Regions from separate parts of the Delftia sp. GW456-R20 genome, predicted to be linked through region 3. Evidence: predicted binding sites of a transcription regulator. Region 3 holds the regulator's gene; each other region holds the start of a gene.

Region 1 (9,479 bases), on a different contig from region 3:
CGGCGCCCGTGGCAGCGGCCACCTGCTCGGTGGTTTCGTTGTCCGACAGCAGCAGCGCGGTCTGCGCCTCCTTGAACTTGACCTGCTCGACCATGCCGGCCAGCCCCGCGATGTCCCGCAGCACCGGAATCATGGCAACCACGCCGGCCAGGCCCCGGCCCGCGTCCTGCTCGCTGAAGGTCAGGCTGGGCGTCAGCGTGTATTGCGCCTCATAGCCACGGCCCTTGCGCACCGTGGAGCTCTCGCGCAGCACGCCGGCGTTCTTCAGGTCCTGCTCCTGCACCGTGCCGCGCAGGCCCGCGCCCCGGTCCACCACACGGAAGCACCCGCTTTGCTGGGCCAGCAGCTTGATCAGCGGCACGGGCGAGGCGGGCAGTTGGTAGCCCGACCCCATGACGTAGCCGTTGGGATTCTCGGCCAGGGCCAGCGTGGCCACGGGCGCATCGCAGCGCACGAGTTCGCGCGAGCCATTGTTCGCGCCCAGGGGCCCGGCGGAGCCGGTGATCTCCGAGCCGCCCTGCCCCAGCTCGGTCTTCTTTTCCCCGCAGCCGGACAGACCCAGCCCTGCCAGCACAGCCAGCGCCAGCGATGCAATGCCTTGAAAACGCATGAAAGCTCTCCGCAAAAAGAAAAACGGCAGAAGCTGTGCCAGCTTCTGCCGTCCGTATCAAGCCGCCAGGCCCGGTCCTCAGCCCTGGGTGGCCGCCAGCGGGTTGCGCAGGCGGATGTGCAGCTCGCGCAGCTGCTTTTCGTCCACGGGCGAAGGTGCCTGCGTCAGCAGGTCCTGGGCGCGCTGGGTCTTGGGGAAGGCGATCACGTCACGGATGGAGTCGGCACCCGTCATCAGCGTGATCAGGCGGTCCAGGCCGAAGGCCAGGCCACCGTGCGGGGGCGCGCCGTACTGCAGCGCGTCCAGCAGGTAGCCGAACTTGGCGCGAGCGTCTTCGGGAGAGATCTTGAGCGCGTCAAACACCTTGCTCTGCACGTCGGCGCGGTGGATACGCACCGAGCCACCGCCCAGCTCCCAGCCGTTCAGGACCATGTCGTAGGCCTTGGCCAGGCAGTTGGCCGGGTCGGTGACCATGAGTTCCTCGTGGCCGTCCTTGGGCGAGGTGAAGGGATGGTGCACGGCCGCCCAGCGGTCGTTTTCCTCGTCGTGCTCGAACATGGGGAAGTCCACCACCCACAGCGGCGCCCAGCGGTTCTCGAACAGGCCGTTGGCCTTGCCGAATTCGCTGTGACCCACCTTCAGGCGCAGCGCGCCGATGGAGTCGTTGACGATCTTTTCCTTGTCTGCGCCGAAGAAGATGAGGTCGCCGTCCTGTGCGCCCGTGCGCTTGAGGATCTCGGCAATGGCCGCGTCATGCAGGTTCTTGACGATGGGCGACTGCAGGCCATCGCGGCCCTTTGCCACTTCGTTGACCTTGATCCAGGCCAGGCCCTTGGCGCCGTAGATCTTGACGAATTCGGTGTACTGGTCGATCTCGCCGCGCGAGATCTGCGAGCCGCCGGGCACGCGCAGCGCGACCACGCGGCCGCCCTTGGTCGTGGCGGGGGTGGAGAACACCTTGAAGTCCACGTCCTTCATGACTTCGGTCAGTTCGGTGAACTCGAGCTTGACGCGCAGGTCAGGCTTGTCCGAGCCGAAGCGGAAGGCCGCATCCTGGTACGTCATCATCGGGAACTCGCCCAGATTCACGTCCAGCTGGGTCTTGAAGACCTCGGTGATCATGCGCTGGAAGATGGCGCGGATTTCCTCTTCGTCCAGGAACGAGGTCTCGCAGTCGATCTGCGTGAACTCGGGCTGGCGGTCGGCGCGCAGGTCTTCGTCGCGGAAGCACTTGGTGATCTGGTAGTAGCGGTCGTAGCCGGCCACCATCAGCATCTGCTTGTACAGCTGGGGCGACTGCGGCAGGGCGAAGAACTCGCCATCGTGCACGCGGCTGGGCACCAGGTAGTCGCGCGCGCCTTCGGGCGTGCTCTTGCCCAGCATGGGCGTTTCGATGTCGATGAAGCCTTCCTTGTCCAGGAAGTTGCGCACCTGGATGGCCGTGCGGTAGCGCAGCATCATGTTGCGCTGCATGTAGGGGCGGCGCAGGTCCAGCACGCGGTTGGTCAGGCGCACGGTCTCGGACAGGTTCTCGTCGTCCAGCTGGAACGGGGGCGTGACCGAGGCGTTGAGCACGTTCAGCTCGTGGCACAGCACTTCGATCTGGCCGCTCTTGAGCTTGTCGTTGGTCGTGCCTTCGGGACGTGCGCGCACCAGGCCCTTGACCTGCACGCAGAACTCGTTGCGCAGGCCTTCGGCGGTCTTGAACATCTCGGCACGGTCGGGGTCGCAGACCACCTGCACATAGCCTTCGCGGTCGCGCAGGTCGATGAAGATCACGCCGCCATGGTCGCGGCGACGGTTCACCCAGCCGCACAGGGTAACGGTTTCGCCCATCAGGGCTTCGGTCACTAGACCGCAGTAATGGGAGCGCATGGCCATGATGAAAAGCTTCCTGCGCCCGGGACGGGCGCGACAGTTTGTTATTTGGATTCCGCGGGCAGTGTGAGATCCGGAGGAGTCACCACGCCCATCGAAACAATGTACTTGAGCGCGGCATCCACGCTCATTTCCAGCTCGATGCAATCGCTCTTGCGAACGATGACGAAATAGCCGCCCGTCGGGTTCGGCGTTGTCGGCACGAAGACGCTCAGGTATTCGTCACGCAGATAGGCGGCGACCTCTCCGCTGGGCGAGCCGGTGACGAAGGCCACGGTCCAGACGCCTTCGCGCGGCCACTGCACCAGCACGGCGGTGCGAAACGCATTGCCACTGTCCGAGAAGACGGTGTCGGACACCTGCTTGACGCTGGAATAGATGGAGCGCACCACGGGAATGCGGCTGACCACCGCATCGCCCCAGGAGACAAGCTTGCGGCCGATGAAGTTGCTGGCCGCAGCGCCAACCACCAGCAGGATCAGCAGCGTGAGCACCACGCCGAAGCCGGGAATGTGGAAACCCAGCAGCCGGTCCGGATGCCAGGCCTCGGGCAGGATGGCCAGCGTCTGGTCCAGCGTGCCGATGATCCAGTTGAGCACGCCCAGCGTGATCACCAGAGGAACAATCACCAGCAGGCCGGCGAACAGCCATTTGCGCAGAGCGGACATGAGAAATGCAAGCCTTGATTAATGGCCCGTGGAGGGTGCGGGAGCAGATGCGGGGGCCGCAGCAGGCGCAGTTGCCGCAGGTGCGGCAGATGTATCCGAGGCCTGGGTGTCTGCCGCTGGAGCCGGCGTGGCGGCGCTCTTGCTGCCGCTGTTCTTGAAGTCGGTCGCGTACCAGCCCGAGCCCTTGAGCTGGAAGCCGGCAGCCGTCAGCTGCTTGGAAAAGGCCTCGGCACCACAGGCCGGGCAGGTCGTCAGCGGAGCATCCGAGATTTTCCGCAGCACGTCCTTGGCATGACCGCAGGAGCCACACTTGTATGCATAAATAGGCATGGCGCTAATGCTTATACGAGAGAAGATGCAAAACTTTCGATTATAGGCATCCGCCCGATACTGCGGCTGCCTTGCCCCCAAAGGCCCAGGCCGGAGAGCCGCAAGCCGCATGCATCAGTCGGTACCTGATGGCCCGAAATGCAAAATGCCAGTCGCGCGGACTGGCATTCCATCAGGGCGGTGCCGGCAAGCCCCGCTGCCGGGGCGCCTGCCGCGTCCATGTTCAGCGCCGTGCCCGGCGCCGCTGCATCCCCATACCGGCCAGCATGACGGCAAGGCCCATCAGCACCAGGGCAGGCACCCCGGTGGCGGGGACCGGCTCCGGTGTCAATGCGGCAGCAACCACCAATTCCTGATCCCGCGAATTGTTGGCCGGCTCCGGGTCCGTGGTTCCACTGACCGCCGTCACCGTGGCTGTCAGGCTGCCCTGCGTGGTGGGCGTGAAGCTCACCGTGCAGGAAATGCGGGCACCCGAGGCCAGCGGCGCGCCAGTCGACACCGCAGGCGTGCATGAGGTGCTGGCACCCGCTGGCAGCCCTGCGATGGAGCAATTGGCAAAGGCCGCCGCATTGGGGCCGGCATTCGTGCAGACGAACGATCCCTTCACGGGAACACCCACGTTGGCGGTGGCCGGCAGCGTGACGCTGGTGGCCTGCATATCGGCCCGCTCCACGGGGTTGAAGGGGTGGGCCTTGGTGTTGTTGGCCGGCACCGGATCCACCGTGCTGCTGCTCGCCGTCACCAAGGCCGCGATGGTGCCCGTTGTGGTGGGCGTGAACTGCACTGTGCAGGCGATGCTGCCGCCCGATGCCAATGGCGAGGCCGTGGGCACGCTGGGCGTGCAGGACGTGGTCGCCCCGGCTGGCAGGCCGGAGATCACGCACGAGGCCGCCGTGGCCGCACTGGGGCCGGCATTGGTGCAGCTGAAACTGCCGGAGACCGGCGCGCCCACCGTCATGGTCAGGGGAAGCGTGATGGAGGTGGCCTGCATGTCGGCCCGCTCCCCGGGGCTGTAGGGACGCGAGGTCGTGTTGTTGGCAGGCACCGGGTCCGGCGTGCCGCTGCCGGCGGTGACCAGGGCCGTGAATGCCCCGCCCGCTGTGGGCGTGAAGCCCACCGTGCAGTCAATGCGGGCGCCCGAGGCCAGCGGCGATCCTGTAGGTACAGCGGGAGTGCAGGACACGGAAGCGCCTGCGGGCAGACCTGAAATGGCGCACGAGGCTGCCGCCGCAGGGCTGGGCCCCGCGTTGGTGCAACTGAAGCTGCCGGATGCCGGCGTGCCCACAGCCATGGAGGCCGGCAGGGTCAGCTCCGTGGCCCTCATGTCCGCCGACTCCCCTGGGTTGTAGGGGAAGGACATCGTATTGTTGCTTGGCACCAGATCTGTCGTTGCACTGCCGGCCGTCACCAGTGCCGTGATGGCGCCCGTGACAGCAGGCGTGAAGCCTACCGTGCAGGCGATGCTGTCGCCTGCGGCCAGCGGCGATCCTGTAGGAACAGCGGGAGTGCAGGACACGGAAGCGCCTGCCGGCAGACCTGAAATGGCACACGATGCTGCCGCCGCAGGGCTGGGTCCCGCATTGGTGCAGCTGAAGCTGCCGGATACCGGTGCCCCCACCGTCATGGACGGCGGAAGATCGACGCTGGTGGCCTGCATGTCGGCCGCTGGCGCAACCGCCAGCACAGCCAGTGTGGCCGGCTGGTTCAGGCCAATAAGACTGAGGTTGGAAGGACCGTTGGTGAAGCTGCCTGTCGCGGTCGGACGCACGTCGAGGCTCACCTCGCAGAAGGCGGCGCCCTGGGCCAGGTCTCCGTTGGACACGGTCACGGTGCTGCCGCCTGCTGCCGCCTGCACGGTCGTGCCGGGGCAGGTGGTGCTGGCATTGCCCTCGACGACCAGTCCTGCAGGCAGGTTGTCGGTAAACGACCAGCCTCGCTTGCGCAGCAGATCGGTCGTATTGGTGATGGTCATGGTCAGCCGGGAGACCTGGCCGAGGTGGATGCTGGCAGGCGAGAAGGCCTTGTCCAGCTGCGGCGTGACATCGATGATCTGCGCGTTGTCGATCGACGAATCGTTGCCCATGGAGCTGGTCTGGTCGTTGTGCAGAACAAACCCGACAGAGGCTCCGCTGAAGAGCAGGGCTCCGGGAGAGGTCACTGTCTGGGCCCTGGCCGTTTGTATGATCCCAATACCGATAGGCATCGTATTGAACGACACACCATCCACGCATGGATCGACAGCGTTCATGGAGATGGGCAGTTCCGCATTAGCGTCATTGACAAGAGAAAAACGCAGCAACGGAGCGACGAATCCTGACGAGCAGAAGTTCGCCACCACATCGGCACGGGCCGTGAGGAATCTGCTGCCGGAACTTTGCGGAATATTGGCCTTGGTGCGAAAGGCAATTGCGCCAGCAGGATAGGTTCCATTCGCTGTAAGCATCGCCATGACGTGATTTTTGACCGCATCCGCCGCACTCTGGCCCTGATAGCGCCCTGCGACCTCCGCCATCTGCTGCAGGGCGTTCCAATTGCCTTGGGAACCGCAGGCCGCACTCATCGTCGCCGAAGTTGGATCCTGGTTGAAGGACGTGACTATGCCATTGCACTGGTTGGCGCTCATCCGGTACAGGGGGTCGGCGGTATACATCTGCCCCGCAGGGTCCGCGCCCTGGTAGACCAGCAGATCCCGCCCCTCCGTGGTGATGGGGGGTGTCTGCGGGTTTTCGAAGTCCTCGCTCCAGACAATGACCGGAGCGACCGGGATCCTCGGCGCAGCCATTGCCACCTGGCCGCACAGGGCTGGCACAAGCAAGGCGCCTCCAAGCCAACTCCATCGGAACCGGACGCCAGCGACAGGCCGCAGCTTCAGCCGGCGAGCCCTCGCAATCAGTTTGAGTGTTTTCATGACGGTGCTTCCTCCCAAGCGTTTGCTATTCGGAGGTCCGCCGTACTGTCACGACCTGTGCTTCACACCACCCAAGTCAGCATTCCGGGACCTCCACAATCCCAGCCGCCGACTATATAGTTAATAACTATTGATGATTGTCATCAATTGTTTTTGCAAATGATGGTGTGACGGCGCTTACCTTTCAGGGCTGAATTCAAGAATGTCTGCGCTGCGATTGGCTAGCCACTGCGGCGCCAGTGATCCGGCCACCATCCCCGTCACTGCAGCCAGCAGTCCCGCCAATTGCTGCGGAAATGCCTCGTGCAAAGCAGGAGTGGTCATGAAGACCACCCACACGCCAATGCCCAGTGCCACGGCGCAAATGGCGCCCTGCGTGGTGGCGCGCTTCCAGTACAGCCCGAAGACCAGCGGCACGAAGGCGCCGACCAGCGGCACCTGGTAGGCGCTGGAGACCAGCTCATAGATGGGCGTTCCTTCCATCTTGATCGAGTAGGCCAGCACGCAGATGCTGAAGACGAGCACGCTGATGCGCATGGCCAGCAGCATTTCCCGGTCGCTGGCCTGGGTGCGGAACTGGCGCCAGATGTTCTCGGTGAAGGTCACGCTGGGCGCCAGCAACGTGGCCGAGGCACAGGACTTGATGGCCGACAGCAGCGCGCCGAAGAACAGCACCTGCATGACGAAGGGCATCTTGTCCATGACCAGGGTGGGCAGCACCTTCTGCGGGTCCTGCTTGAGCAACTCCGCTGCCTCCTGCGGCATGATGATCAGCGCGCTGGCCACGAGGAACATGGGTACGAAGGCGAAGCAGATATAGGCCGAGCCACCGATGACGGTGCCGCGCGTGGCGGCCTTCTCGCTGTGGGCCGACATCACGCGCTGGAACACGTCCTGCTGGGGAATGGAGCCCAGCATCATGGTGATGGCCGCGCCAAAGAAGAAGAGGATTTCATGCCAGCTGGGCTCGGGCCAGAACTGGAACAGATCGCGGCTCACGGCCAGGTCGATGACCTTGCCGGCACCGCCAGCCATGTCGCTGGCAAACCAGGCCAGCACCACCAGGCCGACGACCAGGATGATCATCTGCAGGAAGTCCGTCACCGCCACCGACCACATGCCGCCGAACAGCGTATAGGCCAGGATGGACACCACGCCGATGGCCATGCCCACGGGAATGCTGACCGTGCCGCCCGACAGCAGGTTGAACACCAGGCCCAGGGCCGTGACCTGGGCCGAGACCCAGCCCAGGTAGCTGAGCATGATGATCAGCGAGCAGACGATCTCGATGGACCGGCCATAGCGGTGGCGGTAGTAGTCGCTGATGGTCAGCAGCGTCATGCGGTACAGCTTGCCCGCGAAGAACAGGCCCACCAGGATCAGGCACATGCCCGCGCCGAACGGGTCTTCGACCACGCCGCGCAGGCCGCCCTCGATGAACTTGGCGGGCACGCCGAGCACGATCTCCGAGCCGAACCACGTGGCAAACGTGGTGGTGATGATCATGTACATGGGCAGATGGCGCCCGGCAATTGCGAAGTCGGCTGTGTTCTTGACCCGCCTGGCCGCCCACAGGCCGATGGCGATGGTCACGAACAGGTAGGCGATCACCATAGAGAGCAGCACGCTGGCACTCCTGTTTCAAAGTGGGAAAAGGGAGAGGTCCGGAAACCCGTCAGTGTTCTCAGTACCAGCGCAGCCGCACCACCAGTTGCAGCAGGATCAGCGCTATGACAAAGCCGATACCGGCGCTGACGATGGCCTGCAACAGGCGGTTGGTGAGCTTTTGCTGCTGCAGCAGCTCCTTGAGCAGTTCGTCGTGCTCGCCGGAGTTGCGCGTGAGCCGGCGATGGATCAGGCGCGGCAGCTCGGGAATGAGCTTGGCATAGCGCGGCGCCTCGGCCAGCAGCTCGCGCCACAGCCGTTGCGGGCCCATCTGGTCCAGCATCCATTTTTCGAGGAAGGGCTTGGCCGTGCTCCACAGGTCCAGGTTGGGGTCCAGCTGGCGCCCCAGGCCTTCGATGTTGAGCAGCGTCTTTTGCAGCAGCACCAGTTGCGGCTGGATCTCGACTTGAAAGCGGCGCGAGGTCTGGAACAGGCGCATCAGCACCATGCCCAGCGAAATCTCGGCCAGCGGACGGTCGAAGTACGGCTCGCAGACGGCGCGGATGGCGGCCTCCAGTTCGTCCACGCGCGTGCTCGGCGGCACCCAGCCGCTTTCGATGTGCAGCTCGGCCACGCGCTTGTAGTCACGGCGGAAGAACGCCGTGAAGTTCTGCGCCAGGTATTCCTTGTCGTACTCGGTCAGCGTGCCGACGATGCCGAAGTCCAGCGAGATGTAGCGCCCGAAGGTCTCGGGCTCCAGGCTGACCATGATGTTGCCCGGGTGCATGTCGGCGTGAAAGAAGCCGTCGCGAAAGACCTGGGTGAAGAAGATGGTCACGCCGTCGCGTGCCAGCTTGGGGATGTCCACGCCGGCTTCGCGCAGGCGCTCGACCTGGCTGATGGGCACGCCGGTCATGCGCTGCATGACCATCACGTCGTTGCGGCAGAAATCCCAGTACACCTCGGGGATCAGCACCAGGTCCAGCCCTTCCATGTTGCGGCGCAACTGCGCGGCGTTGGAGGCTTCGCGGATCAGGTCCAGCTCGTCGTGCAGGTAGTTGTCGAACTCGGCCACGACCTGGCGGGGCTTGAGGCGCTTGCCGTCGGCCGACAGGCGCTCGACCCAGCGCGCCATCATGTGCATCAGCGCCAGGTCCTTGTCGATCACGGTCTTCATGCCCGGACGCAGCACCTTGACGGCCACGTCGCGCTGCACGCCGTTGCGGTCGCTGATCACGGCAAAGTGCACCTGGGCGATGGAGGCACTGGCCACCGGCTCGCGCTCGAAGCTCACGAAGATCTGGTCCAGCTTCTTGCGGAAGGCGCGCTCGATGGTGTCCACCGCAATCTGCGAATCGAAGGGCGGCACGCGGTCCTGCAACCGGGCCAGCTCCTCGGCCACGTCGGGCGGCATCAGGTCGCTGCGCGTGGACAGCACCTGGCCGAACTTCACGAAGATGGGTCCCAGCTCTTCCAGGGC
Region 2 (9,479 bases), 100 kb from region 3:
AGAGAAATGCCAGAGTTGGCGTTGCTTGGCTGAAGCCATGGACTATCTGTACATAGTGATGAGCTACTACAATCCAGGCGGCAATTGCTCGTAATATTTGAATGGAGTAAAGCACGATTTATTTATAGTCAATCCGAAGCATATTTTAAACTGTAGCTTTTGTGGATAAATGGTCGTTTTAGTGTCTCCAAAAATTCGCTGATTTTGAAATTTTGATTTTGAAGATTTTTATTACTCCCTGTTCACGAATTGTGTGGTTTCCTCGAATAAGTGTCTCTGTTGTGATTATAAAAGCGTTTCAACGGAGGATTGATATGATTGCTCCCCTGCAATCCAGTTGCCCTGCCGATCAATCGTAAGCATGCGGGCTGTGCCCCCTCGAGCGATCAGTACGAGGTCAATTTTGCAGGTGCGTTCGGAGCAATCAGGCTGAGGATTGACACCTCGCGCGTACACCACTATGCGCTCAAACGTGTCCGCCACTAGCTGGCGGGCCTGCAGTCTGGGCCCTATCTCCTGTGCCTCCACGCCGGTAGCCAGCGCGCGCCAAGCGGCATCGGCGCCAGCGATGTCTGTGCGCGTCGCGCCGGCCAGATCCAGTTCGGCCGCCTGCAGCCGGGCTTGAGCAGCGGCCAGGTCGACCTCCAGCTAGCGGGCGCGCCATGCGAACACTGCCGGCGTGCCCTCATCGGCGCTGGCCAGCATCGCGTCGGTGAGCTTGTCGAGCTGGGCGCTGATCTGGTCCACCTCCTGGCGTGCTGCAACCACCTGGGCGCGGGGCGCCTGGTTGCGGTCTGCCCCGTACAGCGCCTGCAAGTTCACGATGTCGCTGCAATAGGACATGATCGCGCGCTCAACAGGGGCCACGCTGGTGCTCCCTGACACTGGGCAGCCCCCGCCATAGGCGGCAGCCGAGGCGCAGAGCAGGCGCCGATTTCCGTCGCGTAGTCTCCCATCTGGCAGGCGATTCTTGGTCGCCAGGTGCTGGCCGGACATCGGGCGGCCGCAGTATCCGCAGATCGTGATACCGAGACCTGTGATGACATGCGGCAGATCCCCTTTGACCCGCCTGCGGCCGCTCTGCGCGGCGACGCGCTGCAACTCGGTCCACTCGTCTGCACTCAGTAGAGCAGGGTAGTAGCCGCGCAGCTGGTACTCCTCGCCATCGATGGCAATGGGCTTGATGCCTGCAAGCTGGGGCATCTTCAACAGGCGGTAGATCTGCGGCGTTCTCCGCCGATGTGCTGTAGAGCTTCAGTCCCTCGGCATCGAGGCGCTGCACAATGCCCTTGCTCCCATGGCCTTGGACATATAGCTGACCGGCCCGGCGCACGGCGGCCGCGCGGTCGGAGTCGATCTCCCGTCCGCCTTCTACCTCCTTGACCCATTCGGGTCATGTCCCTGGCGCACATGCCCCCGATACGTGCCGTTCTGCCACCCCTCGCACAAACGCCTGATGCTGGCCTTCACGCGCTTGCTCTTCGTGTCGCTTTCTTCGTGCGCGCGGATCATCACCAGCAGGCTGTAGACCAGATCCATGGGGTTTTCCTTCAGCCGTGCCCGGCTGTAGGCCTTTCCGTCGCTCGCTGTGACCACGGTGATGCCCGCATTTACAATCTGGGCCAGTTGCGCCTGAGCCTGGATGGGCTCTGCGCGAGAGAGGCGGTCCAGCCCCTCCACGATCAGCACAGATCTATGCGGTACACGCTCGTCCTCCACGGCCCGCAGGAACACCCCGAGCGCACCACTTTTGATGTGCTGCTGGTGGTAAGCGCTCAGGCCCTCGTCGCGAAGGGTCAGGCTGCTGTCAAGCTGCAGGCCGTGCTCAGAGGCCCATTTTTCCGCGTATGCCAGCTGCCTGTCCGTGCTGCTCCCCGTTGACTGCTTGGGGTCCGAGAACCGCAGGTAGCTATAGACAAGACCTTTAGAAGTTTTTCCCATGAATGAAACTGCTGTCAAAGTGGATCGGCTGCCCCGTATAGGTATGGTCTCCCTCGGGTGCCCCAAGGCACTCACGGACTCCGAACTCATCCTTACCCAGCTCAGCGCCGAGGGTTACCAGACCTCCAAGACCTTCGAGGGCGCTGACCTGGTGATCGTCAACACCTGCGGCTTCATCGATGACGCCGTGCGCGAGAGCCTGGACACCATTGGCGAGGCGCTGGCCGAGAACGGCAAGGTCATCGTCACGGGCTGCCTGGGCGCCAAGGCGGGCAAGGATGGCGGAAACCTGATCCAGGAAGTGCATCCCAGCGTGCTGGCCGTGACCGGTCCGCACGCCACGCAGGAGGTGATGAACGCCGTCCACACCCATCTGCCCAAGCCGCACGATCCCTTCATCGACCTGGTGCCGGGCGCCTTTGGCGAGGCGGGCATCAAGCTCACGCCCAGGCACTACGCCTACCTGAAGATCTCCGAAGGCTGCAACCACCGCTGCACCTTCTGCATCATCCCTTCCATGCGCGGCGATCTGGTTTCGCGTCCGGTGGGCGATGTGCTCAAGGAGGCGCGTGCGCTGTTCGAGGGCGGCGTCAAGGAGCTGCTGGTGATCAGCCAGGACACCTCGGCCTATGGCGTGGATGTGAAGTACCGCACGGGCTTCTGGGACGGCAAGCCGGTCAAGACGCGCATGCTCGAACTGGTGCAGACGCTGGCCGAGATCGCCGAGCCCTATGGCGCCTGGGTGCGCCTGCACTATGTCTACCCGTATCCCAGCGTGGACGAGATCATTCCGTTCATGGCCACGGGTCGCGTGCTGCCCTATCTGGACGTGCCCTTCCAGCACAGCCATCCCGATGTCTTGAAGCGCATGAAGCGCCCCGCCAACGGCGAGAGGAACCTGGAGCGCCTGCAGCGCTGGCGCGAGATCTGCCCGGATCTGGTGATCCGCTCCACCTTCATCGCGGGCTTCCCCGGCGAGACCGAGCAGGAGTTCGAGCACCTGCTGCAGTTCCTGCGCGAGGCGCAGATAGACCGCGCTGGCTGCTTTGCCTACAGCCCGGTCGAAGGCGCTGCCGCCAACGAGATTCCCGGCATGCTGCCCCTGGAAGTGCGTGAGGAGCGCCGTGCGCGCTTCATGGCCGTGGCCGAAGAGGTTTCCACTGCGCGCCTGCAAAAGCGCGTGGGCCAGACCATGCAGGTGCTGGTGGACAAGTCCGTGGGCCTGGGCAAGAAGGGTGGCGTGGGCCGCAGCTATGCCGATGCCCCCGAGATCGATGGCCTGGTGCACCTGCTGCCGCCCGAGAAGGCCAGCAAGACCTACAAGGTGGGCGACTTCGTGAAGGCGCGCATCGTGGGCACGCAGGGTCACGACCTGGTGGGCCAGCCCGTGTAAGGCCTGCATTCGCATCCCTGAAAAGCGGGCAAGGTTTTCCTTGCCCGTTTTTTTTGTCCTTGATGGTCCAAGGCCTGATTTTGATCAAGGCGTTCAGGTCGCTTCGCTGAAATGCTGTCCCTACTTTGACGCAAAGAAAGGATGGCGCGAATGAACAGGACCATGAAGGCCGCCGTGGTGCGGGAGTTTGGCAAGCCGCTCACCATCGAGGAAGTTCCGGTGCCCAGGCCCGATCCCGGCCATGTGCTGGTGAAGATCGAGGCCTGCGGCGTCTGCCATACCGACCTGCACGCGGCGCAGGGCGACTGGCCCGTCAAGCCCAATCCGCCTTTCATCCCCGGCCATGAAGGCGTGGGCTATGTGGCCGCCGTGGGTGCAGGCGTCACCCATGTGAAGGAGGGCGACCGCGTCGGCATTCCCTGGCTCTACACGGCCTGCGGCCATTGCGAGCATTGCCTGGGCGGCTGGGAGACGCTGTGCGAGCAGCAAAAGAACACCGGCTACTCGGTCAACGGCGGCTTTGCGCAGTACGCGCTGGCCGATGCCAATTTCGTGGGCCTGCTGCCGGGCAGCGTGGACCTCATCGAGATCGCTCCCGTGCTATGCGCGGGCGTCACCGTCTACAAGGGCCTGAAGGTCACCGACACCAAACCCGGCAACTGGGTGGTGATCTCGGGCATCGGCGGCCTGGGCCACATGGCCGTGCAATATGCCAAGGCCATGGGCCTGAATGTGGCAGCGGTGGACGTGGATGACGACAAGCTGGCGCTGGCCCGGCGCCTGGGCGCACAGGTCACGGTCAACGCCATGACCACGGACCCTGCGGCCTACCTGAAAAAGGAGATTGGCGGCGCACACGGCGCCCTGGTGACGGCGGTATCGCCCAAGGCCTTCGAGCAGGCGCTGGGCATGGTGCGGCGCGGCGGCACGGTGTCGCTCAACGGCCTGCCGCCCGGCAGCTTTCCGCTGCCCATCTTCAACATGGTGCTCAGCGGCGTGACGGTGCGCGGCTCCATCGTGGGCACGCGGCTGGACCTGCAGGAGTCGCTGGACTTCGCGGCCATGGGCAAGGTCAAGGCCACCGTGTCCACAGACCGGCTGGAGAACATCAACGACATCTTCGCGCGCATGCATGAAGGCAAGATCGAAGGGCGCGTGGTGCTGGACCTGAACGCCTGACGCCTTGCCCACCCCAAAAAACAGGCTTCCCTTGGGAAGCCTGTTTTGCATGGCGCATGCCTTACACCATCCGGCGGATGGGGCGCTTCTTCCAGACCAGCTTGTAGTAGGCGGTCTGCAGGCACAGCGTCAGGGTGTAGGACAGCGGAAGCGCCATCCAGATCCCCATCAGCCCGAAGCCGCGGCTCAGCCACCAGGCCATGGGCAGCTCCAGCACGGCGAGCACCGTGATGGTGATGGCCGTGGGAATGACCACATCGCCGCTGGCACGCATGATGGACGACAGGGCGATGAAGCAGCCCAGCAGCAGGCCGCTCCACAGCACGATGTACAGCAGCTCGATGGCCAGCACCAGCACCTGCTCGTCGGTGATGAACATGCCCAGCAGCGGCCGTGCGAACAGGCTGCCGATCAGGGCCAGGGCGGCGCCCAATGCCAGGTTCATGCGGATGGCCGTGGCCGTGATGGCTCCCAGGCGCTCGCTGCGTCCCGCGCCGATGGCCTGGGCTCCGAGGATGGAGGCCGTGATGGCGACCGAGATCACGGGAAACTGCGCAAACGAGTTGATCTGGTTGACCGCGCCATAGGCGGCCGTGGCGCTGGAGCCGAAGCCGTTGACCAGCGACACGACGACCAGCCCGGCCATGGACGAGGCAATCATCTGCACGCCCGTGGGAATGCCCACGCGCAGGATGCTCTTGAGCAGGGTCCGGTCAATGCGCATCGCCTTCCACAGCGCGGCATTGGGCGCCAGCGGGCTGCCGATGCGGCGCAGCCGCCAGCCCAGCCAGGCCAGCGCCAGGGTGAAGCCCAGGATCATGGATACACCTGCGCTGGCCACGCCCAGGCGCGGCAGGCCGGCCCAGCCCGCGATCAGCGCCGGGGTGCAGGCCAGGCCCGTGCCCGTGGAGATCAGCAGGGCCAGCATGGGCGAGACCGTGTCGCCCACGCCGCGCAGCAGCGAGGTGGCCAGCAGGAACACGAACAGCCCCGGCATGCCCAGCAGCACGATGCGCGAGTACAGCGTGGCCTGCTCCATGATGTCGGGCGGCGTGCCCAGCAACCGCATCAGCGGCTCGGTGAACAGCCCGCCGAACAGGGCCACGATGGCGCCGAACAGCAGTCCTATGCACATGGCCGTGCCCGCAATCGCGCGCAGCTTGTCATGCATGCGCGCGCCGTAGGCCTGGCCGATCAGCACCGAGGAGCCCGCGCCCAGGCCGATCACGAAGGCGATGAAGAGGAACATCACCGGAAAAAAGGCCGCGACGGCGGCCAGCGCCTGCACACCCAGCATCTGGCCGATGAAGACGCTGTTGATGGTGCCCGACAGCGATTGCAGTATGTTGGCCAGCACCATGGGGCCCAGGAACACCAGAAAGGTGCGCCACAACGGCTGGCTGCCGGCAATGGGCGGCCCGCCGTGGCTGGATGCGGCAGGCGCGGCGGCCTGGGGCAGGGGTTCGGTTGGTTTCGTCATGTTGTGTCTGGTAATGCGACGAGAAAAGCAGTGAGGTCGGGCCGTTTCAGGTCTTCAGTCCTGGGCTGGCGCCGCAGGTGAGCCCGCCCACACGGGGCCGCCCAGTTGCTGCAGATAGCTTCGCACATCCTTGGGCCAGGCGGCGGTGTGCTGTGCAAAGGCTTCGGCCTGGCGTGCAAACAGGGCGCGGCTGGCGTCCTCGAAATGGGGCAGGTCGCCCGCCATCTCGCTCATGAAGCGGTAGACGGCTTCGGTGGCGGCGCGCACGGCATCCTGTGCGGCGTGCTTGCCGCGCGCCTCGTCCACCAGCCTGCGCAGTGCGCCGGAGGCGCCGCCGGGCTGGCGGTTGAGCCATTCCCAGTGGCGCGGCAGCAAGGTGACTTCGCGTGCCACCACGCCCAGCTTGGGGCGGCCCACGCTGCGCGGGGCGGCGGCTTGACCGGGTGCGGGCGATGCGGCCAGTTCGCTGCGCCAGTCCAGGTCCAGCCGCATGCCGCTGTGGTCGTCGAAAACCCACAACGGCGGTGCCGATCCACTGCCCTGCGCCTGTTGTTCATGGCTTTGCAGGAACTGCAGGACGGCAGGCCTGTCCCCCTGGAGCAGACGGCCATGGCCCTGGAAGATGGTGTAGCTGGGTGCGGGCTCGGCGCCCGCCATGCAAGAGTCGGTAGTCATGCGGAGGATATTAGCCGGGTAAAATTCGCAAGTCAATTAAATCCGGGTAAATATCTGCGTGGATACCGCGCGCCCAAAGAAAAAGCCCCTGGCAGAGACTGCCAGGGGCTTCGCAGAGGGAACTGCAGGCGTTGTTTAGACGCGCTTGCGGTACTCGCCCGTGCGGGTGTCGATTTCGATCTTGTCGCCCTGGCTCACGAACAGAGGCACGGGCACTTCGAAGCCGGTGGCAATCTTGGCAGGCTTGAGCACCTTGCCCGATGTGTCGCCCTTGACGGCGGGTTCGGTCCAGGTGATTTCGCGTTCCACGGAAGTGGGCAGTTCGCAGGAGATGGCCTTGCCGTCGTAGAACACGACTTCGGCTTCCATGCCGTCTTCCAGGTAGTTGATGGCGTCACCCATGTTGGTGGCTTCCACTTCGTACTGGTTGAAGTCGGCATCCATCCACACGTACATCGGATCGGCGAAGTAGGAGTAGGTGCACTCCTTCTTGTCCAGGATCACGTTGTCGATCTTGTCGTCGGCCTTGAAGACGACTTCGGTGCCCATGTTGCCCAGCAGGGACTTGAGCTTCATGCGGACGGTGGCGGCGCCGCGGCCACCGCGAGCGTATTCGGTCTTCAGGACGATCATCGGGTCCTTGCCGTGCATGATCACGTTGCCGGCGCGGATTTCTTGAGCGATTTTCATAGCTTGCTTGGCTGAGGTTGAGCCGCTCAACAGGGCAGGCAAGCGAAGTCGCTGGGACGGTGCGCCTGCCGCAGTTCCGCGGCGGGTGCAACCCTGGTTGGTCGATGGCGGCCGGCTGGCGGTCGCCCGCAGCGGCGCCTCCAGGGAGGCAAAACGTGCATTCTAGCTTTTTTCGGTCACGAAAGCTTGTAGCTGCTCAATCAATGGGGTCTGTTGCAGCAGCCGCAGGCGTGCCGCCTGCACGCATTCCTGCCATTGCTGCAGCAGCGCAGGCGTGATTGCGGGCAGGGTGCTTGCCGGTGCCATGCCGTTCCAGGCATGGTGGAAGGCGCGCAGGCTGGCCGGTGCCTGCAGCCAGTCAAGAAAGGCGTCGAGCTTGTCGTGATGGGCGTCGTCGTGCTGAGGATAGATGTGCCAGACCAGCGGCTGGCCCGCCCACAGCGCGCGTACCAGCGAATCCTCGCCGCGCACCAGGTTCAGGTCGCAGGCCCAGAGCATTTCGTCGAACTGAGGTTGGGGGCAGGGCTGCAGCGCATGCCGGGTCACCGCGCCTTGTTCCGTGGCGGGCACGCTGGTCATGGCCTGTTGCACGGCGGCGGCTGCGCGCCCCGGGGTCACCAGCAAATGCGTGGCCTGCGGCGCAGGGGGCGCTGCATGCAGTTGGGCCAGCCATTGAGGCAGGGCAGGGGGCTCGTAGCAGAACAGCGAGATGGCGCAATCGCCGGTGCCTATGCCGTGGCGTGTGCGCCAGGCCTGCCGGCCCTCGGAAGCAAAAGCCGCCTGGCGCGCGGCCAGGTCCGGCTCGCGCAGCAGGCCGCCCGTGGCGGCCGTGAAGCCCGGGTAGAAGAACCAGCGCGTCAGTCCCGCAGCCGGCCCCGACATCAGCGGCGAGGGCAGGCGGTGGCAGCGCTCCACATAGTCCTCTGCCGACAGGTATTCGAGGTTGATCCACAGCGGTGACCGGCGCGCGATGGCCGCCAGAAAGGGCGGCGGGATCTCGCAGCCGAAGGCCTCGATGACTACATCGCCCACGGCCTGAGGGACATCCTGCGCCTGCGTGGGCCAGCCGTGCACGCTGAGCCCGGCCGGGTGGGGCGGGGGTGCCATCCAGGCCAGGGCGCTGGCGTCGTCCATCCACAGCCGCACGCGCTGGCCGCGTGAAGCCAGGTCGGCCGCCGCGCGCCAGCACACGCCGATGTCGCCAAAGTTGTCTATGACCTGGCAGAAGATGTCCCAGGTCCGTGCAACGGCCTGCTCTGGCAGAGGGGCCGGGGGGATGGGTTTGAAGGCAGGCATGGGGATCAGGGTTCGCACAGGTGTTCGACCAGCAACTGCGCCACGGGCGGCAGTGCCTCTTGCGAGCGCACGCACAGCATCAGCTGGCGCTCGGCCCAGGGCTCGTCCAGCGCAATGCAGCGCAGCGGCAGGGCGCCCAGGTACAGGCGTGCGCTGCCTTCGGGCAGGATGCCGACGCCCAGGCCCGAGGCCACCATCAGGCACAGCGCGTCATAGCCCGTGACCTTCATGCGCAGCCGGGGCTGCAGGCCCAGGTCGGCCGCGGCGCGCGTGATCTGGTGGTTGAGCGCGCTGCCGGCGTGCATGCCCACCAGGTCATGGTCCAGCACCTGGGCCAGCCGCAGCGAGCGCCGCCGTACCAGCGCATGGCCCTGGGGCACGATGACGATGAGGCGATCGCGCCGGTAGGGGCGCAGGCGGATCTTCTCTCCGTAGCTGCCCTGGTTGAGGATGCCGATGTCGGCCTCGTTGTCGGCCACGGCGCGCGCGATGTCGCTGCTCACCCGCTCCTGCAGGCGCACGTCCACATGCGGGTGCTGGTCCAGGAAGCGCTGCAGCTGGGAGGGCAGGAACTGCGTGATGGCCGAGATGTTGGCCATCACGCGCACATGGCCGCGCAGGCCGCTGCCGTACTCGCGCATCTGCTCGCCGATGCCGTCCAGGTCGTTGAGCACGCCGCGCGCCATATTCAGCAGTGCATAGGCGGCGGCCGTGGGCACGCTGCCGCGGTTGCTGCGGGTGAACAGCTCCACCTGCAGTTGGCTTTCCAGCTCAGCCAGCCGCCGGCTGGCGGCCGAGGGGGCGATGTGTTCACGTGCGGCGGCG
Region 3 (9,479 bases):
GCCTTTTTGCGTTTTGAGTTTTCAGATATTTCAAAAAAACAAAGGAACCCACCATGAAGCCCGAGAGCGGGGATGACACCGGGAAGCCTCCCCGCAAAGTCATTCCGATCACGCCGGCCACGCCTGATCCGGGCGAGCTGGTGTCGATGTTCGAGTCGGAAAAGAAGGTCTACCCGCGCTCCATCAGCGGTGTCTTCGCACGCTGGCGATGGGCCCTGGTGTTTCTCACCCAACTGGTTTTCTACGGCCTGCCCTGGCTGGAGTGGGGCCAGCGCCAGATGGTGCTGTTCGACCTCGGAACGCGGCGCTTCTATCTCTTCGGGCTGGTGCTGTACCCGCAGGACTTCATCTACCTGGCGGGCCTGCTGATCATCTCGGCGCTGGCATTGTTCCTGTTCACGGCCGTGGCCGGGCGCCTGTGGTGCGGCTTCTCGTGCCCGCAGACGGTCTACACCGAGATCTTCATGTGGGTGGAGCGCAAGGTCGAAGGCGACCGCAGCGCGCGCATGCGGCTGGACAAGAACGGCTGGACCTTCGAGAAGGCCTGGAAGAAGTCGCTCAAGCAGTTGCTGTGGATCGCCATTGCGCTGTGGACCGGCTTCACCTTCGTGGGCTACTTCGTGCCCATCCGCGAGCTGGGCGGCGAGCTGCTGGCGCTGCAGGGCAGCTGGCAGATGTTCTGGGTGCTGTTCTACGGCTTTGCCACCTATGGCAACGCGGGCTACATGCGCGAGCAGGTCTGCAAGTACATGTGCCCCTATGCGCGCTTTCAGAGCGCCATGTTCGACCGGGACACCATGATCGTCAGCTACGATACGGGCCGGGGCGAGCCGCGTGCACCGCGCACCAAGAAGGTGGACTACAAGGCCCAGGGCCTGGGCGACTGCATCGACTGCAAGATGTGCGTGCAGGTCTGCCCCGTGGGCATCGACATCCGCAACGGTCTGCAATACGAATGCATTGGCTGCGGCCTGTGCATAGACGCCTGCAATTCCATCATGGACAAGATGGAGTACCCGCGCGGCCTGATCCGCCTGACCACGCAGAACGCCATGGCCGGCCTGTGGCGGCGTGCCCAGGTGCTGCGCCGCATCTTCCGTCCGCGCGTGCTGATCTACTCGGCCGTGCTGATCGGCTTGAGCGTGGCCATGATCGTGAGCCTGGCGCTGCGCCAGTCGGTCAAGGTGGACGTGATCCGCGACCGCGCCTCGCTGTCGCGCATCGTGGCTGGCGGCAAGCTGGAGAATGTCTACCGCCTGCAGATCATGAATGCCACCGAGCAGGCCCAGCGCTACCGCATCAGCGCCCATGGCCTCGATGGGCTGGAGCTGGCGTCCGAGCAGGAAGTCGAGGTCGGCCCGGCCGAGACGCGCGGCATTGCGGCGCGACTGCAGATTCCCTACGGTTCGGCCGAGCCGGGCTCGCACACCGTATTCTTCGATATCGATGCCGTGCATTCGGGCGCGGGACGCGCGTCCGAAAAGGCCGTCTTCCTGGTGCCCCGGTGATGTTCCTGGCAGGCGTGGCACGGTCCGCGCCTGCCGCCTGAAAGAAAGAGGTTTCCCATGTCTTCCAGTCCCGCAGTGTCCGCGCCCGCGCAGGCTCCCTCGCACCCCGACGCCGGCAAGCCCTGGTGGAAGTTCGGCCATGTCTGGCTGGTGGTGGCCGGCCCGGCGGCCGTGGTGGTCGCTGCCGTGATCACGGCCATCATCGCCATCAATGGCGCCGATCCCGTGATCGACCCCGACTACTACCGCAACGGCATCACGATCAACGAGCGTGCCGATGGCGTGCGCGAAGTGCCCAAGAGCATGGCGCCCGCCGTCACCGGCCGCAACCATGCGGCCACGCCCGCGCACGATCACCCCACGGACCGCTGATCGCCGTGCACCCCTGCAAGAGGCCGCAGTCGCGGCCTTTTTGCATGGCGGATCGCATCTCCGGCATGCGCGACGGGTGAGGGTTTCCTACAGGCGTGCAGGGCGCTGCGGGGCTTGGCGCCATGCGTTGGCGCGGCGCACAATGAAGGCGCCCCCTCGACAGCACAAGGAGATCGCTGATGTTGGCCCAACGCTGGATGTGGATTGCCTGGCCTGCCTTTTTGGCAGCCGCCGTGATGGAGATGCTGGTTTTTGCCTTTGTGGACCCGCTGGAGCTGCATTGGCTCGGCGACCTGGGCTGGTCGCGCCAGGGCATCTACACGCTGGCCTTCTTCGCCTTCTGGGGCGTGACCATGCTCTCCAGCCTGATGACCACCATGCTGGGCCGATCGGCCCGCGATCTCAACGACGGCGTGGTCTCCGAGCCCGACCCGGACCTGGCCATGCAGGGGCTGGGGCGGGACTGAGCGAGAGCCCGCTGCAATGAACAAGGCCCGCTGTCGCGGGCCTTGTTCATTGGCGGATGAATGCTTGCCGCCCTTGCGGCCTCACTGGCACTGCTGGCTGTTGACGATGCGCTTGAGCGCCTCCGTGTCCAGGATGCGCAGATGGCGCTGGCGCACCTCGATGATGTTGTCGTCCGCGAACTTGGAGAAGGTGCGGCTCACCGTCTCCAGCTTCAGGCCCAGGTAGCTGCCGATTTCCTCGCGCGTCATGCGCAGCACCAGTTCCGACTTGGAAAAGCCCCGCGCATGCAGGCGCTGCACCAGGTTGAGCACGAAGGCGGCCAGGCGCTCTTCGGCGCGCATGCTGCCCAGCAGCAGCATCACGCCGTGCTCGCGCACGATCTCGCGGCTCATGACCTTGTGCACATGGTTTTGCAGGGCCGTGACCTCGCGCGACAGGTCTTCCAGCTTGTCGAAGGGCATGACGCAGACTTCGGCGTCTTCCAGCGCGACGGCATCGCAGGTGTGGTGGTCGTTGACGATGCCGTCCAGGCCGATGATCTCGCCGGCCATCTGAAAGCCTGTGACCTGGTCGCGTCCGTCCTCGGTGGCCACGCAGGTCTTGAAGAAGCCGGTGCGGATGGCGTACAGCGAGGTGAATGTCTCGCCGTTGCGAAACAGCAGGCCTCCGCGCTTGACCTTGCGGCGCGTGGCCACGATGTCGTCGATGCGCTGCATCTGCTCGGCATCCAGGCCCATGGGCATGCACAGTTCGCGCAGGTTGCAGTTGGAGCAGGAGGCTTTGATGGTCTGAAGGTTCATGGAGTGATAAACATCAGCGGCACACAGCGTGCCGGCGGTGACCTCGTGGATTGCGATGAGTTGGATCAAATTGTCGCAGCAGTCCCTCAAACAACTCTTGATATGAGTCAAGGACATGACCGATGTGCTGCGGCACAGTCGAGGTATTAGAGGAAAAAACCCATGACCGCTGTCACCCCAGAGCTGCTGCGTCGCTTTGACGTACCGGGGCCCCGATACACCTCGTTCCCTACCGCCGACCGCTTTGTCGAGGCCTTTGGTGCAGAGGACTATATCCTGGCGCTGCAACAACGCAAATCGAGTACCGCAGCGCGTGCCACGCCTTTGTCGCTGTATGTGCACGTGCCCTTTTGCGAGTCGCTTTGCTACTACTGCGCCTGCAACAAGATCGTGACGCGCCACCACGATCGCGCCGCCGTCTACCTGGACTACCTGGCGCGCGAGATGGCCTTGCATACGGCCCATTGCGGCAAGGGCCAGACCGTCAGCCAGCTGCACCTGGGCGGCGGCACGCCCACCTTCTTCTCCGACGACGAGTTGCGCACGCTGATGGGCCTGTTGCGCGAGCATTTCAAGCTGGAGCCGGGTGGCGAGTACTCCATCGAGGTCGATCCGCGCACCGTCAGCGTCGAGCGCCTGGCCGTGCTCAAGGAGCTGGGCTTCAACCGCCTGAGCTTCGGCGTGCAGGACTTTGACGAACAGGTGCAGATCGCGGTTCATCGCGTGCAGCCGGCCGAGCAGGTGTTCGAGCTGGTGGCGGCCGCGCGGCAGCTGGGCTTTGCCTCCATCAACGTGGACCTGATCTACGGCCTGCCCAAGCAGACGCCCGAATCCTTCGAGCGCACGCTGGCCCAGGTCAACGCGCTGCGGCCCGACCGCATCGCGCTCTATGCCTATGCCCACCTGCCCGAGCGCTTCAAGCCGCAGCGGCGCATTGCGGCCGAGGATCTGCCCCAGGGGGCCGACAAGCTGGCCATGCTGTCGCGTTCCATCGCCGCGTTCATGGACGGTGGCTATGTCTATGTGGGCATGGACCACTTCGCCCTGCCCGAGGACTCGCTGGCCGTGGCCAAGCGCCAGGGCCGGCTGCACCGCAACTTCCAGGGCTACAGCACCCAGCCCGACTGCGACCTGATTGCGCTGGGCGTGTCGGCCATCGGCAAGGTGGGTGCCAGCTACAGCCAGAACGCCAAGACGCTGGAGGAGTACTACGACGCCATCGACGCCAGCCACCTGCCCGTGGTGCGGGGCCTGGCGCTGTCGCGCGACGACCTGGTGCGCCGCGCCGTCATCATGGCCATCATGTGTCAGGGCGCCGTGCTGTTCGAGCCCATGGAGCAGGCCTGGCTGCTGGGCTTTCGCGAGTACTTCGCGCCCGAGATGGCGGCCCTGGAGGACTTGCAGGCCAAGGGCCTGGTGCAGATCAGCGACGAGGGCTTCCAGGTCACGCCCATGGGCTGGTACTTCGTGCGCGGCGTAGCCATGCTGTTTGACCGATATCTGCAGGCGGACAAGAACCGGGCGCGGTTTTCGAGGATCATCTAGGCCCCATGCTGTTGTCGCTGCTCTGGACCGCTTTGATCATGGGGCTCGTCGGCGGGCCCCATTGCCTTGCCATGTGCGCTGCGCCCTGCGGCGTGGTCACGGGCGGGGCGGGGCAGGGCGGCGGCTCGCAGGTGGTGGCCGTGCATGGATTGCAAAGCCGGCTGTGGCTGCGCACGGCGCTGTTCCACGGCGGCCGTCTGGCCGGCTATGCCAGCCTGGGCGCTGCCTCGGCCCTGGCCATGGAGAGCCTGTCCTGGCTCACCAGCCAGACCACGGCGCTGCAGCCGTTCTGGACGCTGACCCATGTCGCCGTGATGGCCTGGGGCCTGGCCATGATGGTGCAGGCCCGCCAGCCCGCCTGGCTGGAGTCTGCTGGCCGCGCCGCCTGGCGGCGCGTGCAGCCCTGGGTGTCGGCGCCGGGCGGCACGCTGGCGGCAGGCTATGCCTGGGCGCTCATGCCTTGCGGACTGCTGTATTCGGCCGTGCTGGTCGCCGCGCTCAGCGGCGGCCCGTTGCAGGGCGCGCTGGCCATGGCGGCCTTTGGCGTGGGCAGCGGGCTGTGGCTGGTGGCCGGCCCCTGGCTGTGGCGGCTGGGCCGGCAGCGCCTGAACGGTCTGCGCGCCGAATGGGGCACGCGCCTGGCCGGCCTGATGCTGGTGGGCGTGGCCGTCTGGGCGCTGTGGATGGACCTGATCTACAAGCCCAGCCTCTGGTGCCGTTGAGCAACAGCTGAGGCCAGACTTGGCACCTGGGGTCGCGGATTGGCTGCGAGGCCCTCAGAACTGGAGATAATGCCCGAATCATCGGCTTACATATTGCCGATTCCTTCAGCCTCGGGGCCGTTGCCGCGCGTGAACCATTCCGTCCTCATCGATATCCGAGACCTCCGTCCGGGCATGTTTGTCCAGCTCGATGTTGGGTGGCTGAACCATCCCTTTCCGGTCAGCAGCTTCAAGATCACCTCCAGCGCACAGATCCAGACCCTGAAATCCCTGGGCCTGGAGGTGGTGCGCTGTGTCCCGCACAAAAGCGACACCTGGCCCGCCGAGGTGCGCACCCCGCCGCCGCAGGAGCTGCCGCCCGTCGTGGTGGCCCCCGAGCCTGCACCCACCGAACCTGCGCCAGCACCGCTGCTGCTGTCCGTGCCCGACTGGCGCGGCCGGCTGGAGGACTGCAATGCGCGCTTTCAGAAGGTGGAGCGCGGCTATGTGGCCATAGAGACCACCATCGCCAGCGCGCCCGAGCAGGCGCGCATGCCCACCGAGGCCCTGGTCGATGGCTGCCTGGCCGAACTGGCGGGCCCGCAGGACGTGGCCATTCACCTGCTGTCCGATGGCGTGGGCAGCAGCCAGAGCGTGCATGCCGTCAACGTGACCGTGCTCAGCCTGCTGCTGGGCCGGGCCCTGGGCCTGCAGGAATCGCTGCTGCGCGACCTGGGCCTGGCGGCGCTGCTGCATGACGCGGGCAAGCCCGTGGCCGGTGTCGAAGGTATGCACGGCCTGGCCCTGGAGCCTTCCGTGCCCGACGCCCTGCGCGAGCGCTACGAGCGCCATGTGGGCGAATCCGTGGCCATTGCCATGCGCATGGGCCTGTCGGCCCAGGTCACAACGGCCATCGCCCAGCACCATGAATGGGCCGACGGCACGGGGTTCCCGCTGAGCCTGGTGGCCGAAGACATGGAACTCACGGGCCAGATCCTGGCCCTGGTCAACAGCTACGACCGCCTGTGCAATCCTGGCGATGCACAGACGCCGCATACGCCGCACGAGGCCCTGTCCATGCTGTTCAGTCGGCTGCGCGACAAGTTCGCCGCGCCCGTGCTCAATGGCTTCATCCGCATGATGGGTGTGTTCCCCCCGGGCTCGGTGGTGGAGCTGACCGATGGGCGCCATGCCATGGTCATGTCCGTGAATGCATCACGCCCGCTCAAGCCCTCGGTGATGGTGCACGATGCCGGCGTGCCGGCCGCGCAGGCGCCCGTGCTGGCGCTGGAGCTGTTTCCCGAGCTGGGCATACGCCGGGGAGTGGCGCCCGCGCAGCTGCCGCGCGATGCGCTGGACTACCTGTCGCCGCGCCGGCGTGTCTGCTATTACTTTGAACGGGCGGTGGAGTTGGATCCACCGAAGGTGGCGTCTTGAACAAGCAAGCGCTCAACCGCGCCTGGCCCCGCCTGCTGGATGCACTGCAGGAGGCCCTGTGGCTGATCGATGCGCGCACCCTGAAGGTGCTGCGCGCCAACGCCGCCAGCGAATCCGTCACCGGCTATGAGGCCGATGCGGCCCCGGGCCTGCCCGTGCAGGTGCTGGCCGCCACGCCGCAGCAGCAGGCTTTCTGGAGCGATCCCTTCAACTGGCAGGCCGGAGCCCAGTTCATTGCCGAGGTGCGCCGCGCCGATGGCCAGCTGGCGCCCGTGGAGATGCGCGTGCGCGCGCTCGACGGCGAGGTGCTGCTGGTCAGCATGCTGGACCGGCGCGAGCAGGCCTTGCACGAGGCCGAGTTCGAGAGCCTGCTGGGCGAGTTGCGCGCCACGCTGGAGTCCGCGGCCGACGCCATCCTGGTCTGCGATCCCGATGGCCGCATCCGCGCCTTCAACCACCGCTTTGCCACGCTCTGGGGCATTCCCGAGGCCCTGCTGGTGCGTCGCAACGACGTGGCCATCCTCGACCACCTGGCCAGCCAGGTGCGCGATGCCGAATCCTATGCGCGCCAGTTGAAGCTGCTGTCGGCCCAGCCCCTGATGGAGGCGGCCGACGTGCTGGACCTGCGCGACGGCCGCATCCTGGAGCGCCGCGCCGTGCCCCAGCTGCGCCGGGGCCTGCCCATGGGGCGGATCTTTTCCTTTCGCGACATCACGGCCGAGGCCCAGACCCAGGCGGGCCTGGAGCTGGCAGCGCGCGTCTTCGAGTCCAGCCTGGACGGCATCTTCATTGCCGACGGCTACATGGATGTGGCCCGCACCAACCCGGCCTGCGAGCGCCTGCTGGGCGGCATGCCCGTGCAGGGGCGCACGGTGGAGTCGCTGTTCGAGGCCTCCGAAGGCCAGGCCGACACCCTGGGCGACCTGGCCCGCATCCAGTGGCACCAGGGCGGCTTCTGGGAGGGCGACCTGTGGCTGCGCCAGGCCGGCGGCGCGCGCTGCGCCGTGCGCCTGTCCTGGGTGCCGCTGCGCAACGCGCAGGGCGACGTGGTGCAGAGCATCGGCTTCATGCGCGACCTCACGCAGCAGCGCGTGGCCCAGCAGCGCATTGAACAGCTGGCCTACAGCGACGCGCTCACCGGCCTGCCCAACCGCCTGAACCTCACGGAGCGCGTGGATGCAGCCATCGAGGCCGCGCGCGCAGGCGGCACGGTGTTCAGCATCCTGTTCATCGACCTGGACCGCTTCAAGATCATCAACGACTCGCTGGGCCACCAGTTCGGCGACCGCGTGCTCAAGCTGGTCGCGCAGCGCCTGAGCGACTGCATGCGGCCCGTGGACATCCTGTGCCGCCTGGGTGGCGACGAGTTCGTGCTCTATCTGCAGGGCTGCAACGCCGAGCTGGCCGCGTCGGTGGCCAAGCGCATCCTGCAGGAGATGGAGCGCCCCTTCCTGCTCGACGGCCTGGGTTTCTCCGTGCAGTGCAGCATCGGCGTGGCCCAGTACCCGGCCGATGGCCTCACGCTGGATGAGCTGATCCGCCAGGCCGACACCGCCATGTACCGCGTCAAGGAGCGGGGCCGGGGCCATTTCAGCTTCTACCAGCCGCAGATGAGCGCCGGCCTGCTGTCGCGCATGAAGCTGGAGCACGCCATGCGCCAGGCGCTGGAGCATGGCCGCATGGCGGTCTACTTCCAGCCCCAGGTGCACATAGACAGCGACCGCATCGTCGCGGCCGAGGCGCTGCTGCGCTGGACCGATCCCGAATTTGGCGTGGTCTCGCCGGGTGTCTTCATCCCGCTGGCCGAGGAGTCGGGCTACATCGTCACGCTGGGCGCCTGGGTCATGGAGCAGGCCGTGCAGGAGGCTGCACGCTGGCAGCAGCAGGGCATGCCCATCAAGGTCTCGGTCAACGTGTCGGCGCTGGAGTTCCGCCAGTCAGGCTTTGTCGAGCGGGTGACCGAGCTGCTGCGCAGCTACGGCCTGACACCCCAGCTGCTGGAGCTGGAGCTGACGGAAAGCATCTTGCTGCAGGACGCCCAGGACATGGCGCTGCGCGTATGCCAGATCGCCGACCTGGGCGTGGGCATGGTGATTGACGACTTCGGCACTGGCTACTCCAACCTGGCCTACCTGAAGAAGCTGCCCATCTCCAAGATCAAGATCGACCAGAGCTTCGTGCGCGGCCTGCCCAGCGACGAGGGCGACCAGGCCATCGTCGGCGCCATCATCAGCCTGGGTCTGGCGCTGGGCGTGGAGATCGTGGCCGAGGGCGTGGAAACGCACGAGCAGCTGACGGCCATCCACCGCATGCAGGGCCACTACTTCCAGGGCTTCCTGTGCGCGCCTGGCCTGCCGCGCGAGCAGTTCGGCGAATGCCTGCAGGCGCAGCGCGCCGGCATTGGCGCCATCGCCTACCGGCAGAGAATGGCCCAGGCCGCGAGCGCTCAGCTGCCTGCGCTCAAGCCCTTCCAGAGCATGTAGGCCGCCAGGCCGAACAGCAGCGTGGCAAAGATGCGCTTGAGCTGGCCCACGGGCAGCCGGTGCGCGGCCCGTGCCCCCAGCGGTGCCGTCAGCACGCTGCAGCAGGCCAGGGCCAGCAGGGCCGGCAGCCACAGGTAGCCCAGCGAGTATTCGGGGCGCCCGGCG

The links. Region 3 encodes FNR, which switches genes on or off when oxygen is low (the NO sensors DNR and NnrR bind a similar motif). Its sites were predicted from a motif close to TTGATNNNNATCAA; they were not measured.
Region 1: A4F85_RS29900 (DUF7933 domain-containing protein) is a predicted target of FNR. The motif match lies at 6,525-6,538, and genes of this name have one in related genera.
Region 2: adhP (alcohol dehydrogenase AdhP) is a predicted target of FNR. The motif match lies at 3,409-3,422, and genes of this name have one in related genera.

The regions. Positions count from the first base shown of each region.
Region 1 covers NZ_LWCN01000005.1:391,570-401,048, forward strand. The annotation lists gene A4F85_RS25775 (CsgG/HfaB family protein) at 1-610, opposite strand, end outside; gene aspS (aspartate--tRNA ligase) at 689-2,491, opposite strand; gene A4F85_RS25785 (DUF502 domain-containing protein) at 2,533-3,156, opposite strand; gene A4F85_RS29895 (FmdB family zinc ribbon protein) at 3,175-3,486, opposite strand; gene A4F85_RS29900 (DUF7933 domain-containing protein) at 3,710-6,394, opposite strand; gene A4F85_RS25795 (sodium:solute symporter family protein) at 6,572-8,020, opposite strand; gene ubiB (ubiquinone biosynthesis regulatory protein kinase UbiB) at 8,079-9,479, opposite strand, start outside.
Region 2 covers NZ_LWCN01000004.1:1,205,787-1,215,265, reverse strand. The annotation lists gene A4F85_RS29565 (acyltransferase family protein) at 1-115, opposite strand, end outside; gene A4F85_RS31305 (zinc ribbon domain-containing protein) at 649-1,203, opposite strand; gene A4F85_RS31300 (recombinase family protein) at 1,372-1,941, opposite strand; gene rimO (30S ribosomal protein S12 methylthiotransferase RimO) at 1,940-3,334, shown strand; gene adhP (alcohol dehydrogenase AdhP) at 3,485-4,513, shown strand; gene A4F85_RS10790 (MATE family efflux transporter) at 4,575-5,993, opposite strand; gene A4F85_RS10785 (DUF2239 family protein) at 6,048-6,650, opposite strand; gene efp (elongation factor P) at 6,804-7,358, opposite strand; gene earP (elongation factor P maturation arginine rhamnosyltransferase EarP) at 7,521-8,654, opposite strand; gene A4F85_RS10770 (LysR family transcriptional regulator) at 8,660-9,479, opposite strand, start outside.
Region 3 covers NZ_LWCN01000004.1:1,306,724-1,316,202, reverse strand. The annotation lists gene ccoG (cytochrome c oxidase accessory protein CcoG) at 54-1,508, shown strand; gene A4F85_RS11280 (FixH family protein) at 1,566-1,880, shown strand; gene A4F85_RS11275 (hypothetical protein) at 2,060-2,347, shown strand; gene fnr (fumarate/nitrate reduction transcriptional regulator Fnr) at 2,429-3,148, opposite strand; gene hemN (oxygen-independent coproporphyrinogen III oxidase) at 3,311-4,693, shown strand; gene A4F85_RS11260 (sulfite exporter TauE/SafE family protein) at 4,699-5,415, shown strand; gene A4F85_RS11255 (HD-GYP domain-containing protein) at 5,485-6,831, shown strand; gene A4F85_RS11250 (bifunctional diguanylate cyclase/phosphodiesterase) at 6,828-9,314, shown strand; gene A4F85_RS11245 (sulfite exporter TauE/SafE family protein) at 9,278-9,479, opposite strand, start outside.